DNA from 2 places in the Dactylosporangium sp. McL0621 genome. Region 2 is predicted to be linked to the other one. Evidence: riboswitches for the same ligand, from Rfam matches in the RefSeq annotation. Region 2 holds a riboswitch; the other holds the start of a gene.
What was found. Region 2 has a riboswitch for cobalamin ahead of ACPPVO_RS24925 (hypothetical protein). Riboswitches for the same ligand answer to the same signal wherever they lie in the genome.
Positions count from the first base shown of each region.

Region 1: it holds a riboswitch for cobalamin, as region 2 does, so the genes downstream of both, cobN (cobaltochelatase subunit CobN) here and ACPPVO_RS24925 (hypothetical protein) in region 2, are expected to answer to the same signal.

Region 1 covers NZ_CP188259.1:2,876,058-2,883,510, forward strand. Annotated here, with positions in the region: gene ACPPVO_RS13475 (Lrp/AsnC family transcriptional regulator) at 1-129, opposite strand, end outside; gene ACPPVO_RS13480 (MFS transporter) at 221-1,417, shown strand; gene ACPPVO_RS13485 (precorrin-2 C(20)-methyltransferase) at 1,663-3,174, opposite strand; gene ACPPVO_RS13490 (precorrin-8X methylmutase) at 3,185-3,805, opposite strand; gene ACPPVO_RS13495 (precorrin-3B synthase) at 3,802-4,866, opposite strand; cobalamin riboswitch at 4,900-5,033, shown strand; gene cobN (cobaltochelatase subunit CobN) at 5,070-7,453, shown strand, end outside.
Region 2 covers NZ_CP188259.1:5,160,441-5,167,893, reverse strand. Annotated here, with positions in the region: gene ACPPVO_RS24945 (X2-like carbohydrate binding domain-containing protein) at 1-2,060, shown strand, start outside; partial or broken gene ACPPVO_RS24940 (IS701 family transposase) at 2,541-2,795, opposite strand; gene ACPPVO_RS24935 (winged helix-turn-helix domain-containing protein) at 3,054-3,497, shown strand; gene ACPPVO_RS24930 (IS630 family transposase) at 3,398-3,988, shown strand; cobalamin riboswitch at 3,956-4,176, shown strand; partial or broken gene ACPPVO_RS24925 (hypothetical protein) at 4,237-5,221, shown strand; gene ACPPVO_RS24920 (response regulator) at 5,390-6,055, opposite strand; gene ACPPVO_RS24915 (sensor histidine kinase) at 6,052-7,173, opposite strand; gene ACPPVO_RS24910 (ATP-binding cassette domain-containing protein) at 7,348-7,453, shown strand, end outside.

The DNA of each region.
Region 1 (7,453 bases), 2.3 Mb from region 2:
GGCCACGGCGGGCGGCGACAGGTGCACCCGCCGGGAAAGCTCGTTGAAGGACAGCCGCGCGTCGGCCTGCAGTTCGGCGAGCAGCCGCCAGTCGACCGCGTCCGGTTCGAACGATCGTGAAGTGGCCATGCCGATCACGGTACGAGCGCAAGGTCTTTCGCGGGTACCGGCCTGCGCCGGCCATGGGCCGGCAGTCCCGATCTGCCTACGGTTTACCGGCATGACCTGGTTGTGGATGGCCGCCGCGGTCGGCGGCTTCGCGCAGTCCCTCGCCGGCGCCGCCGGTGCCCTGCTCGCCGAGCGCGTCGGCGGCGGACCCGCGGCGGCCGGCCTGCCGCAGGCCGCGCTCGTCGCCGGGGCGGCCCTCGCCGCGCTCGCCCTGTCCGCGCTCACCCGGCGCGCCGGCCGGCCCCGGGCGCTCGCGGCCGGGGCCCTGACCGCAGCCGGCGGCTGTGCGGTCGTGATCGTCGCGGGGCACCTCGGCAGCCTGCCGCTCGTGCTCGCCGGCACGCTGCTGTCCGGGGCCGGGAACACGGCGGTGACCCTGACCCGGTACGCGGCGGCCGAGCTCGCGGGCACGATGACCGCCGTGCTCACCGCGACGGCCGCGGGCGCGGTCGCCGGGCCGCTGCTGCTCGGGTTCGCCGACCCGTACTTCGGGGCCGCCGCCGGCTTCGTCCTCGCCGCCGCCTGCTACCTGCCGGTGCGGGGGCGGGCGGCGGCGACCGCTACCGCGCCGGCGACCGCTACCGCGCCGGCGACCGCTACCGAGCCCATGACCGCTACCGAGCCCACGACCGCGCGGCCGCCGGCGCCGACCGGGCCGCCGAGCCGGGCCGGGCTCGCGATCCTCACCTTCGCGAACCTCGTCATGGTCGGGGTGATGACGTTCGCGCCGGTGCACCTGGCGCACGCGGGCGCGTCCCGCACCATGATCGGCCTGGTGGTCAGCGCCCACATCGCCGGCATGTTCGCCCCGTCGGTGGTGTCCACGCGCCTGGTGGCCGCGGGCGGGGCCGCCCGCACCGCGCTGCTCGGGGCCGGCGTGCTGGTCCTGGCCTGCGTGGGGGTCGGCGCCGGGGCGCTCGTCGCGGGACTGTTCCTGCTCGGCGCGGGCTGGAACCTCTGCCTCGTCGCGGGCAGCACCCTGCTCGTCGACGGCGTGCCGGGGCCCGCGCGCCCCCGGCTCGAGGGCTGGGGCGAGGTCGGCATGGGGGCGGCCGCCATGACCGGTGGCGGGCTGTCCGGACCTCTCGCCGCGAGCGCCGGCTACCCGGCCCTGGCCTGGACCGGGGCCGCGCTGGCGGCCGCCTTCGCCGCCGTCGCGCTGGTGCGAGTCCTCCGGCGGGGTAGCGGCGCCGCGTCCGCGCCGCGGGAGCGCCGCCGTGATCAAGCGGCCGCGCGTCAGGCGGGGTAGCGGCGCCGCGTCCGCGCCGCGGGAGCGCCGCCGTGATCAGGCGACCGCGCGTCAGGCGGGGTAGCGGCGCCGCGTCCGCGCCGCGGGAGCGCCGCCGTGAATCAAGCGGCCGCGCGTCAGGCGGGGTAGCGGCGCCGCGTCCGCGCCGCGGGAGCGCCGCCGTGAATCAAGCGGCCGCGCGTCAGGCGGGGTAGCGGCGCCGCGTCCGCGCCGCGGGAGCGCCGCCGTGATCAGGCGACCGCGCGTCAGGCGGGGTAGCGGCGCGGGGTCCACACCACCGGAGCGCCGCCGTCCTCGCGGTCGCGGACTCGCGTCTGGGACGAGCCGATGATGAGCAGCGTGCGCATGTCCACCTCGGACGGGTCCAGCTCGGCCAGGCGCACCACGCGCACCGACTCCTCCGGGCCGCCCACGTCGCGCCCGATCACCACCGGGGTGTCGGCCGCGCGGTGGGCCAGCAGGAGGGTCTTCGCCGCCTCGACCTGCCAGGTGCGGGACTTCGAGCCGGGGTTGTACACGGCGATGACGAGGTCCGCGCGCGCCGCGGCCCCGAGGCGGGACGCGATGACGTCCCACGGCTTGAGGCGGTCCGACAGCGACAGCACGCAGAAGTCGTGGCCCAGCGGGGCGCCCGCGCGGCTCGCCACGGCCTGGGCCGCGGTCAGGCCCGGCAGGACGCGGACCGGCACGTCCTTCCAGCGCGGCTCGGCCGCGACCTCCAGCACCGCGGCGGCCATCGCGAACACACCCGGGTCGCCGGAGGAGACGACCGCGACGCGGCGGCCCTCCCTGGCCAGGGCCAGCGCGAACTCGGCGCGCTCGGCCTCGACGCGGTTGTCGGAGGCGTGCCGGCGCTGGCGCGGGTTGCCGGGGACGCGGGCCAGGTACGGGCCGTAGCCCACGAGGTCGTCGGCGGCGGCGAGCGCGGCCTGGGCCTCGGGCGTGAGCCAGTCGCGGCCGCCCGGGCCGAGGCCGACCACGACCACCTCGCCCACGGGCGCCGGCGCGGGCCGCTCGGCCAGGGCCGCGGCGGTCTCGTCGTGCACGCGGGAGGGCAGCAGGGCGATGGAGAAGTACGGCACCGAGCCCGGGTCGACCCCGGCCAGCGGGGCGGCGCGCTCGCCGGCGGTGGTGGCGCGCTCGACGTACCAGGCGTCGTCGAGCCGGCCCGCCCGCTCGAGCGCGTCCCGCACCTTGCCGAACGTGCGGCCCAGCTTCAGCACCGCCGCCGAGTCGGTGGCGGCGAGGCGCTCGGCGAGCACCTCCTCGGGCAGGGTGCCCGGCAGCACGGTGAGCACCTCGTCGCGCTCGACGAGCGGGCGGCCCAGCACCGCCGAGGCGGCGGCCACGGACGTCACGCCCGGGACGACCTCGGTGGGGTACCGCTGCCGCAGTCGCTTGTGCATGTGCATGTAGGAGCCGTAGAACAGCGGGTCGCCCTCGCAGAGCACGACCACGTCCCGGCCCGCGTCGAGGTGTGCGGCCAGCCGCGCCGCCCACGCGTCGTAGTGCTCCTCGATGACGCCCCGGTAGTCGGGCGTGTCCTCGGTCGTCACCGGGTAGACGAGGGCCTCCTCGACCTGCTCCGGGCGCAGGTACGGCGCGGCGATCGCGCGGGCGATGCTGCGGCCGTGGCGGGCGCTGTGGTAGGCGACGACGGGCGCCGCGGCGATCAGCCGGGCCGCCTTCACCGTCATCAGCTCGGGGTCCCCGGGCCCGAGACCTACGCCGTACAGCCGCCCACTTTCCTCGCTCATGCTGCGTCACTCATTCCAATTCGCTCGCGATCGCGTTGACGGCGGCGGCCGTCATCGCGCTGCCGCCCCGGCGGCCGTGCACCACCAGGTGCTCGAGGCCGGACGCAGCCAGCGCCGCCTTTGACTCGGCGGCGCCGATGAACCCGACCGGGATGCCGATCACCGCGGCGGGCGTGCCGGCCCCCTCGGCGACCAGCTCCAGCAGCCGGAACAGGGCGGTGGGGGCGTTGCCGACGGCCACCACGGCGCCGTCGATGCGGCCCCGCCACAGCTCGAGCGCGGCCGCGCTGCGCGTGTTGGCCAATTCTAGAGCCAGCGGCGGTACCGCCGGATCGCGCAGCGTGCACACGACCTCGTTGTCCCGGGGCAGCCGCGCGCGGGTCACCCCCGACGCGACCATCTCGGCGTCGCAGAGGATCGGCGCGCCCGAGCGCAGGGCGGCGCGCGCGGCCGCGACGACGCCGGGGGAGTAGCCGACGTCGGCGGGCAGGTCGACCATGCCGCAGGCGTGGATCATGCGGACCGTGACCCGGGCCACGTCGTCCGGCAGCCCGGACAGGTCGGCCTCGGCCCGGATGGTGGCGAACGAGCGCCGGTAGATCTCGGCCCCGTCGCGGATGTAGTTACTCACCCGGTCACGCTCCGGCGGTAGCCCGCGCCCGTCGCCAGCATCTCCACGTGCCTTCCCTTCGGCGCGCCGCACCGGCGCTCGCATCCGACCCAGTGCGCCGGCTCGTGCGTGCCCGCGGCCACCGCGGCCCGGGCGTCCGCGCGGACGTCGGCGAGCGCCTTGGCGCAGCCCGGCCGGCCGGCGCACGCGGTCACCCCGGCCCACGGCGAGGCGGGGTCGGCGACGAGTCCGGACGCCACAGCGTCGGGCATCGCCGGAGCCGGGACCACGACGGTCCGCCACGGGGTGACGATGATCTCTTCCGCCGCGGCCGCGAGCGCCGCCGACTGGGCCGCGGTGAGCAGCCCGAGCGGCACGACGAGCACCGCGGACGAGCCGTGGATCCCGGGCTCGGGCGCGTCCGAGCGCGCGAGCCGGACGGACGCGAGCCCGGTGCCGAGCCGCGCGGCCACCCGGGCCGGGCCGTCGGCCAGCTCGGCGAGCCGCCACGCGTTGGCGCCCTGCGCGGCCCGCTCGGCCAGGAAGGCCTCCGCGGCGCGGACGAGCAGCTCGGGGCCGCCGTGAAGCTCAGTGGGTACACCCGCCAGAACCAACCGGGAACCGTGCCGGCCCACGTCGCCGAGCAGCGGCGTCACGTCGCCGCGGCCGTCATCGATCGTGGCCAGGAACCGGCCCGGCAGCCCCGCGAGGGCGGGCGTGGCGCACAGCAGCGCGTCGAACTCGGCGACCAGCGGGCGGACCGCGGCGCCCAGCGGGCTGGCGACGATGTTGCGGACCCGCTCGTGGGTGGCCGAGGGCAGCAGGCCGGCGTCGGTCAGGCGGGCCGCCAGCTCGTGCTCGGCACCCGGCCGCAGCGCCCTGACCTGCACGTTCCCGCGGGAGGTGAGCTCCAGGGCGGGGTCGCCGAGTTCGGCCGCGGCGGCGCCCAGGACCGCGAGCTGGGCCCCGGTGATCCGCCCGCCGGGCAGCCGGACGCGCGCCAGCCCGCCGTCGGCGGCCGCGTGGACCTGCACGGCGCCGGGGCACCGGTCGGGGGCGTCGCGTCCGCTGGGAGCCTGCACGGGGCGGATACTACCTGCGCTTGACGGCGCCCAGGCTCGTCCTGAAGAGTTGGCGGCGCTGTACAACGGCGATGTGGGAGGAACCCGGTGCGAGTCCGGGACGGTCCCGCCACTGTGACCGGAGACGATCCGGGAGCCAGGATACTTTCCGTCGCCGGACCCAACCCACCGTCTTGGGGCGCGGACCCCGAGGGAGGACCGGCGTGATCCTGCTGCTGTCGACGTCCGACACCGACCTGCTCAGCGCGCGGGCCAGCGGCGCCGGGTGGCGCCTGGCCAACCCTTCGCGGACCACCGTGGACGACCTGCCCGGGCTGGCCGCGGGCGCCGAGCTGATCGTGGTGCGGTTCCTGGGGGCGTACCGCGACTGGCAGGACGGCCTCGACACGCTGCTCGCCACCGGGCTCCCGGTGGTGATCCTCGGCGGCGAGCAGGCCCCCGACGCCGAGCTCATGAGCCACTCCACGGTGCCGGCCGGCCTCGCCGCGCAGGCCCACGCCTACCTGGCCTTCGGCGGCCCGGCCAACCTCGCCGAGCTGCACCGCTTCCTCTCCGACACGGTCCTGCTCACCGGCCACGGCTTCGCCGCCCCGGTCGAGACGCCCGTGTGGGGCGTGCTGGAGCGCACGGCCGCGCCGGTCGACGGGCCGACCGTGGCCGTCATCTACTACCGGGCCCACCACGTCGCCGGCAACACCGCGTTCGTCGAGGGCCTGTGCACCGCGCTGGAGGCCGAGGGGGCCCGCCCGCTGCCGGTCTTCGCCGCCTCGCTGCGCACCGCCCCGCCCGAGCTGCTCGACACCCTGCGCCGGGCCGACGCGCTCGTCGTGACCGTGCTCGCGGCCGGCGGCACCCGCCCGGCCGACGCCCAGGCCGGCGGCGAGGACGAGGCCTGGGACGTCGGCGCGCTCGCCGCGCTCGACGTGCCGATCCTGCAGGGGCTGTGCCTGACCAGCAGCCGCGAGACGTGGGACGGCAACGACGACGGGCTGTCGCCGCTGGACACCGCGACCCAGGTCGCCATCCCGGAGTTCGACGGGCGGCTCATCACGGTGCCGTTCTCGTTCAAGGAGGTCGACGAGGACGGCCTGACCGTCTACGTCGCCGACCCGGAGCGGGCGGGGCGGGTGGCCGGGATCGCCGCGGCCCACGCGCGGCTGCGGCACCTGGCCAACGCGGACAAGCGGATCGTCGTGATGCTCAGCGCGTACCCGACGAAGCACTCCCGGATCGGCAACGCCGTCGGCCTCGACACGCCCGCCAGCGTGGTGCGGCTGCTCGCGGCGCTGCGGGAGCGCGGGTACGACCTCGGGGAGGGCTTCCCGTCCGACGGCGACGCGCTCATCCACGAGCTCATCGCGGCCGGTGGGCAGGACGTCAACTGGCTCACCGAGGAGCAGCTGCAGGGCAACCCGGTCCGCATTCCGGCTTCGGCCTATGTCTCGTTCTTCAACGGCCTGGACGAGGGCCTCCGGGCCGGGATGGAGCGGCACTGGGGCCCGGCGCCCGGCGAGCTGTTCGTCGACCCGTCCGACGGCGCCATCGTGCTCGCGGCGCTGCGGCGGGGCAACGTGGTGGTGATGGTGCAGCCGCCGCGCGGCTTCGGCGAGAACCCGGTCGCCATCTACCACGACCCCGACCTGCCGCCCTCGCACCACTACCTGGCCGCGTACCGGTGGCTGGCCGACGAGTTCGGCGCCCACGCGGTCGTGCACGTCGGCAAGCACGGCAACCTCGAGTGGCTGCCGGGCAAGACGGTCGGGATGTCGGCCGGCTGCGGCGCGGACGCGGCCCTGGGCAACCTGCCGCTCATCTACCCGTTCCTCGTCAACGACCCGGGCGAGGGCACCCAGGCCAAGCGCCGCGCGCACGCCACGCTCGTGGACCACCTGGTGCCGCCGATGGCCCGCGCCGACTCGTACGGTGACATCGCCCGCCTGGAGCAGCTGCTCGACGAGCACGCCACGATCGCCGCGCTCGACCCGGCCAAGCTGCCGGCGATCCGGGCCCAGATCTGGACGCTGATCCAGGCGGCCAAGCTCGACCACGACCTGGGCCTGGACGACCGGCCGCACGACGCCGAGTTCGACGACTTCCTGCTGCACGTCGACGGCTGGCTGTGCGAGGTCAAGGACGTGCAGATCCGCGACGGGCTGCACATTCTGGGCCAGGCCCCGTCCGGCGAGGCCCGCGTCGACCTCGTCCTGGCCATGCTCCGGGCCCGGCAGATGTGGGGCGGCCAGGTCGCCGCGCTGCCCGGGCTGCGCGAGGCGCTCGGCCACGACGAGTCCACTGTGGACCGGGCGGCCGTCGACGACGTCGAGTCACGGGCGCGGGCGCTGGTCGCGGCCATGGAGGCGCGAGACTGGTCCTCAGACGATTTTTCCGACATCTCCGATAATCCGGAAGTTGTACGCGTTCTGCGCTTCGCCGCCGAGGAGATCGTGCCACGCCTGGAGCGCACCACCGACGAGCTCACCATGGTGCTGCACGCGCTCGACGGCGGCTACGTGCCCGCCGGCCCCAGCGGCTCGCCGCTGCGCGGGCTCATCAACGTGCTGCCGACCGGCCGGAACTTCTACTCCGT
Region 2 (7,453 bases):
AGGGTCTGCAGAAGGTCATCGACCACGTCCACGCGAACGGCCAGAAGTTCGGGCTGTACATGATCCCGGGCATCTCACCGGACGTCTACAACGCGAACCTGCCGATCGCCGGCGCGTCCGGCTGCACGACGCACGACATCGTCGCGCAGCCGCCGCGCCCCTCCGACTACTGGCACATCGGCTACAAGATCGACTTCTCGAACCCGTGCTCGCAGCGGTACATCGACTCGATCGTCGAGCTCTTCGGCCAGTGGGGCGTCAACTTCGTCAAGTTCGACAGCGTCACCCCCGGCTCCGGGGTGAGCGACCTGTCGCTCGACGCCCGCGACGACGTCGCCGCCTGGTCCTCGGCGCTCAAGGCCCGCAAGATCTGGTTCGAGCTGTCGTGGGCGGTCGACCCGAAGTACGCCGACTACTGGCGGTCCAAGGCCAACGGCTGGCGGGTCGAGTGGGACGTCGAGTGCTACTGCGCCAACGACGCGCTCACGAAGTGGGAGAACATCGCCCGGCTCTTCCCCGACGTGGCAGCCTGGTGGCGCAACGGCGGCAACGGCGGGTGGAACGACCTCGACTCGCTCGACGTCGGCAACGGCACCATGGACGGCCTGACCCGCGACGAGCGGCAGACCGCGACGACGCTGTGGGCGATCTCCGCCGCGCCGATGTACATCGGCAACGACCTGACGAACCTCGACTCCTACGGGCTGAGCCTGCTCACCAACCCGGAGGTGATCGGCGTCGACCAGGGCGGGACCCCGGCGCGGCCGGTCTCGACGGCGACGCAGCAGCAGGTCTGGTACGCGCTCAACGCCGACGGCAGCTACACCGTCGCGCTGTTCAACCTCGGCCGCACCGAGAAGGACGTCACGGCGAACTGGACGGACCTGGGCCTCACCGGCGCCGCCACCGTGCGCGACCTGTGGGCGCACCAGGACCTCGGCCGCTTCACCGGCCGGTTCACCGCCGCAGGGGTACCGATCCACGGCGTACGGCTGCTCAGGGTGACCCCGCAGCCCGGCGCCACCGTCGCCGTCAACGACGACGCCCTGCGGGTCGGCTACAGCGGCGAATGGACCCGCGACGGCGTCGCCGCCACCGCGCAGCCGCTCACCCTGACCGTGACCGACACCGGCACCCCCGCCCCGCCCTCGACGACCGGCCCGGTCCGCACGATCACCCACGACGACACCGACCCGGGCATCGCCTACGTGGGATCGTGGTCGCAGAGCACCGGCCGCGGGCTCGGCGACTACAGCGACGGCGTGCACTACACCGAGCGCGACGGCGACTCGTTCCTGTACACCTTCCAGGGCACCGGCGTCTCCTATCTCACCGAGCTGGACACCTCGCAGGGCAACGTCGACATCTACATCGACAACCAGCTCATGAAGACCGTGAACACCGGCCGCGACCCGGGCCAGCCCCGCCTCGCGCAGCAGACCGTGTACACCGTGAACGACCTGCCCAACGGCAGCCACACGCTCAAGGCCGTCAAGAAGTCCGGCGCCTTCATGCTGCTCGACCGGATCGACGTGCTCCAGCCGAGCCTCATCGACCCGCCGACGGCGTCGTTCGACACGAAGGCCCCGGCGGACGTGCAGGTGCGGCTCCTGCGCAGCGGCAGCGAGCTCACCGGCGTCTCGCGCGGCGGCACCGCCCTCAGGCAGGGCACCGACTACACCCTGTCGGGTTCGACCGTGACCCTGCGCTCGGCGTACCTCGCCGGGCTCCCGCTCGGCGCGGCGCAGCTGGACTTCGCGTTCCGCGGCGACTACCTCGACGACGTGCACGCCACCACGCACAACGGCGACGCCGTCTCGTACACCTTCCGGGGCACCGGCCTCGACTGGATCACGGCCACCGCCCCCGACCAGGGCCTCGTCGACATCTACATCGACGGCAAGCTCGCCAAGCGCGTGGACACCCACGGTGACGCACGGGCAACACAGCAGCAGGTGTACAGCGTCGCCGGTCTCGGCAACGGGCAGCACACCTTCCGGGCCGTGAAGGCGTCGGGCGATGTGATGCGCACCGACGTCATCCGCTACACGACCCGATGATCCGCAGGAGGGCCGGACGCCACCGCGGCGTCCGGCCGTCCACCGCACCTTCGGCGACGTCCGACCGACCTTCGAAGTGCGGCGAGTACGAGTCCGAACGTGCCGTAGAGCGCGCTCGTGTGGCTGAGCCGGGCGGAGACGAATCGTGCGCCTACGGTCTGCAATGCCATCCAGGCGGTCCCGGCGATCAGCCCGCCGGCGACGACTTGGCGCACGGACAGCGAGGTGTTCCAGGTGCCGAGCCGGGAGGAGCACATGCGCCGGCACTCCCATCGGGCGACCGGTTTCGAGGTCGAGGCGGAGCGCCGGGCGTACACGCTCGCCGCGACCGCTCCCGAGGTCGCGCACCTGCTGCCGGCCGGTGCCCGCTCGGGGCACCCGCTGCCGGCCGGTGCCCCCCGAACGAACGTTGAGCGGCGGTCAGCCGGGCAGGATCGCGGAGTACTCCCGCGGCAGCTGCGCCACCGTGTCGCGGTACTCCTTCTCCACCACGTAACCGCGCACATCGTCGCGGACCGCGTCGCGGTCCCAGCCAGGGCTGCACAGCAACTCCTGCATACCGTCCGGCGAACCATCACCAGCCTGCTCCGCCAGGGTCCACCCATTACGCCGTTCCAACGGCGCCAACAACCCCCGCACATAAGCGAACGCTCGCTTCCGCGGCTCCACCCGCCCGAACCGCCCCGCGACCAGCGCGAACAGATCCTCAAGCGCAGCGTTCCACGACTCCACCACCCCAACACTGACCACAATGGATACTAGCGATCCACGACCGACCACTACAAAACGCCGTCGCAGTATTAAAGATCTTTCGATATTGAGGTGAGTCGTTGCGGGCTGATCGTGTTGCCGGGTACGAGAATCGGTGGCATGTCGGTCTCTGCACAGCCGGCGGGTCGGCGTGGTGCCGCTCGTCTGGATGTTGATGTGTTGCGGCAGCGCCGGATTCGGGCGGCGGAGTTGTTCGAGGACGGCGCGCGGCAGGCCGATGTGGTGACGCAACTGGGGGTCTCTGCGCAGACCGCGTCGCGGTGGCATCGGGCGTGGCGGGCCGGCGGCCGGGAGGCCCTGACCGGCGCGCAGCGACTGGGGCGTACGCCGCGGCTGTCGGACGAGCAACTGTCCGAAGTGGAGTCGGCACTGCTGGCCGGGCCGAAGGCCAGCGGGTTCGGCACCGACCTGTGGACCCTCGCCCGGGTGGCGGACGTGATCGAACGGGTCACCAGCGTGCGGTACGGGCCGACGCAGACCTGGACAATCCTGCGGCAGCGCCTCGGCTGGACCCGGCAGCGCCCGGCCCGGCGGGCCGTCGAACGGGACGACGCAGCGATCGAAGCGTGGGTCAAGCAGGACTGGCCCAGGATCAAAAGGGGGCCCGGCGACGGGGAGCGTGGATCTGTTTCCAGGACGAGAGCGGCTTCTCGCTCCTGCCCGTAGTCCGCGGCACCTGGGCACCGCGCGGGCAGACACCCGTGTTGCGGCACCGGTTCTCCTGGTCGCGGATGTCCATGGCCGGTGTGCTGGCCTACCGGCCCGACCGCTCCCGGGCCAAGCTGATCTTCCAGACCAAACCCGGCAGCTACAACACCGAAAGCCTCATCACGTTCCTCACCCAGCTGCGCCGGCACCTGCGCGGCAAGCCGATCGTGCTGATCTGGGACGGGCTGTCCGCGCACCGGTCCAAGGACATGAAGGCATGGCTGGCCACCCAGCAGCACTGGCTGACCGTCGAAGCACTGCCCGGCTACGCCCACGACCTCAACCCCATGGAACTGGTCTGGGGCAACCTCAAAGCCACCGAACTGGCCAACCTGTGCCCCGACATCCTCAACGACGCCGACACCGCCGTCCACACCGGCCTGCACCGGATCGGCAGCAGCTACCAACTGTGCTTCAACTTCCTCGACCACACCGGCCTACGTCTCTGACCATCACTCAAATACCGAAAGATCTTTAAGAGGGAATCCGGTGCAGAACCGGGACTGCCCGCAGCGGTGAGTGGGAACGAAAGCCGTCAACAAAGCACTGGGCCACACGGCCTGGGAAGCGACGGCCGGTAGGTGACCTTTCGGTCGCGCCCACGAGTCCGAAGACCTGCCCGCGCTGCGCACACCGCCGGTGTGCGCCGCCGACGACCTCTCGGGCGGGTCAGGGCGGAAGCGGTACGGCCGCCCTTTTGGGCCGTATCCCTGCCTCCCTCCTTCCCGAGCGCCGTCGGGCACTTCGAGGGAACGAAACGTCTGGTGGCTCCTGCATTCGGGCAGAGCACCGTGCTCGGCTACCCACGCATCGGCGGGAACCGGGAACTGAAGACAGGCCGTCGAGGCGTACTGGGCGGCCGGGAAGATCGACGCCGCCGCGCTGGGACAGACCGCGGCCGGGTTGCGGGCCGAGGTCTGGCAGACGCTGCGCGACGCCGGGGTTGGCCGCGATCCCGTCCAACACGTTCTCGTACTACGACCACGTCCTGGACACCGCCGTCGCCGTCGGCGCGGTCCCGGCATGCTTCGCCCGGCTCGGCCGGTCCGAGCTGGACACATACTTCGCGATGGCCCGCGGCGTCGACGCCGAGCCGGCGCTGGAGCTGACGAAGTGGTTCGACACCAACTACCACTACCTGGTGCCGAGATCGGCCCGGACACCGCGTTCGCGGCCAATCCGGTCAAGGCCCTCGGCGAGATCGCCGAGGCCGCCGCCCTGGGCATCGCCACCCGGCCGGTGCTGCTCGGCCCGGCCACGTTTCTGCTCCTGGCCAAGGGCGAGGACCCGTTCGCCCGCCTCGACGACCTCGTCGAGGTCTACGCGCAAATCCTCGCCGTCCTGGCCGCCACCGGCGTCGCCTGGGTACAGCTGGACGAGCGCGCCTACGTCGCCGACCGCACCCCGGAGGAGATCGACGGGCTACGCCCGCCTACACCCGCCTTGGCGAGCTCACCGACCGGCCGCAGATCTTCGTCGCCACGTACTTCGGCGACCTTGGTGACGCTCTGTCGGCGCTGCTGGCCAACTCGGTCGAGGCGATCGGTGTGGACCTCGTCGCCGGGCCCGGCAACCTCGACCGGCTCGCCGCCGCAGGCCACTCCCCGCGCGTGCCGTCCCACGAGGAGGTCGTCCAGGCGCTGCGGCGAGCAGTCGCGGCCGTCCCGGCCCGACGCCTGTGGGTCAATCCCGACTGCGGCCTGAAGACCCGCGGCTATGCCGAGGTCGAGGCGTCACTGTTGCACTTTTGTCGCGGCCGTCGCCGAGGTCCGCGCGAGCTGATCGTCCGCATTCCCGGGCGGTCGCGCGTCGCTGCGGCGGGCCGGCACGTTCAGCCCGAAGTGACCGCGTCAGTCGGTCGTCGGGCGGACCAGGCCGGTGTTGTACGCGGCGATGACGAGCTGGGCCCGGTCGCGGGCGGCGAGCTTCATCAGCAGCCGGCTGACGTGGGCCTTCGCGGTGGACAGGCTGACATGCAGGTGCGCGGCGATCTCGGCGTTGGACAGGCCGAGGCCGACCAGGGTCAGCACCTCCCGCTCCCGGTCGGTGGTGTTGTCCAGGTCGGCGACCGGCTGCCGGCCGGGCTCCGGGCGGCGGACGAACTCCTCGATGAGCCGCCGGGTGACGCTCGGCGCGAGCAATGACTCGCCGGAGGCGACGACGCGGATCGCGGTGAGCAGGTCGGCCGGGCGGGTGTCCTTGAGCAGGAAGCCGCTGGCGCCGTTGCGGAGGGCGGCGAAGACGTACTCGTCGACGTCGAACGTGGTGAGGATGATGACCCTCACCGCGGCGAGGTTCGGCCGGGTGCAGATCTGCCGGGTCGCCTCGATTCCGTCCAGGCCGGGCATCCGGACGTCCATGAGCACGACGTCGGGCCGTTCCCGGGCCGCGAGGTCGACCGCGTCGGCGCCAGTGGCGGCCTCGCCGACGGCGGTGAGGTCGGGCGCGGTGTCGACCAGGACCCGGATGCTGCCGCGGACCAGCGTCTGGTCGTCGGCGACCACCACGCGGATCACGCGGCCTCCGCCCGGGGGATCGCGAACGTGGCGACGACCTGGAAGCCCGGGCGGTCGGGCGACGGGCCGGCCTGCAGGGTCCCGCCGTACATGCGGGTCCGCTCCCGCATCCCGGTGATGCCGTGGCCGGCAGCGGCGGCTCCGCCCCGTCCCTCGTCGCTCACCCGCACCGTGACCAGGGACGGGCCGCGGTCGATGCACACCCGGCAGCGATCGGTCGCGGCGTGCTTGATGACATTGGTGACGGCCTCCTGCACGACACGATAAGCGGCCAGATCCACGCCGGCGGGCAGCCCGCCCGGCTCGCCGGTGACCTCCAGGGCGACGTGGACGCCGGCGGTGGCGGCCTGGGCGACCAGCGCCGGCACGTCGGCGAGGCCCGGGGCCGGCCGGGCCGGTTCCTCCGGATCGCGCAGCACCCCGAGCAGCGCCCGCATCTCCTGCAGCGCGGCCCGGCTCATCTCCTCGATGGAGGCCAGCGCCCGGCGCGCCTCCTCGGGGCGTTCGGCGGCCACGTGGTTGGCCACACCGGACTGCAGCGCGATCACGCTCATCGAGTGGGCGACAACGTCGTGCAGCTCGCGCGCGATCCGCAGGCGCTCGTCGGTCAGCCGGCGCTCGGCCCGCTGCTCGTTGTGCAGGCGCTGATGCTGTACCGCATAGCCGATGACCCACGCGATCGACACCAGCAGCGCGCCCTCCAACAGCGATCCGACCCGGTTCGGGCCGGGCCGGGCCAGCGGGGCGGCGACGACGCCGACCGCGCCGGCGAGCAAGGTGCCGGCCAGCACCCACAGCGCCACGCGGCGGGGGAAGCGCAGCGGGATCAGGTACATCACGAAGGCGACCACCACCCACGGCAGCGGGAACGCGCCTGCGCCCAGGGCGACCGGCCCGGCGAGCAGCGCGACGCCGAGCGCGACCACTGGCCGCCGGCGCCGCAGCGCCCCGGCGGCCAGCGCCGCCGCCAGGCCGGCCCAGAACGCCCAGGATGGCCCCTGCGGCCCGGCCGCCGCCCGCGTCGGCACCGCGGAGCCGACCAGCAGTACCAGCGCGGTCACGCAGTCGATCGCAACCCACTGCGCGGCGCTGAGGCGATCGGTCGGGTGGAGCCGCATACGGATCACGCTAACGCCCCGCGCGGTTCGGTGTCGTCGGACCACGGACCGATGCCGTGGGGTGTACTCCAGGCTGAACGGCGGCGCGAAAGTCCGGACCCGGGCCCGACGACGGGCGCAGCGCCCGCGGCGCACGGTGGTACCGACGACACCGACGGCAAGGAGGACCCCACGATGACGGCTGCCATCGACGCCCGCGGCCTGGGCAAGCGCTACCAGGGCCGGTGGGCCCTGCAGGAATGCACGATGTCGATCCCGGCCGGGCACGTGGTCGGGCTCG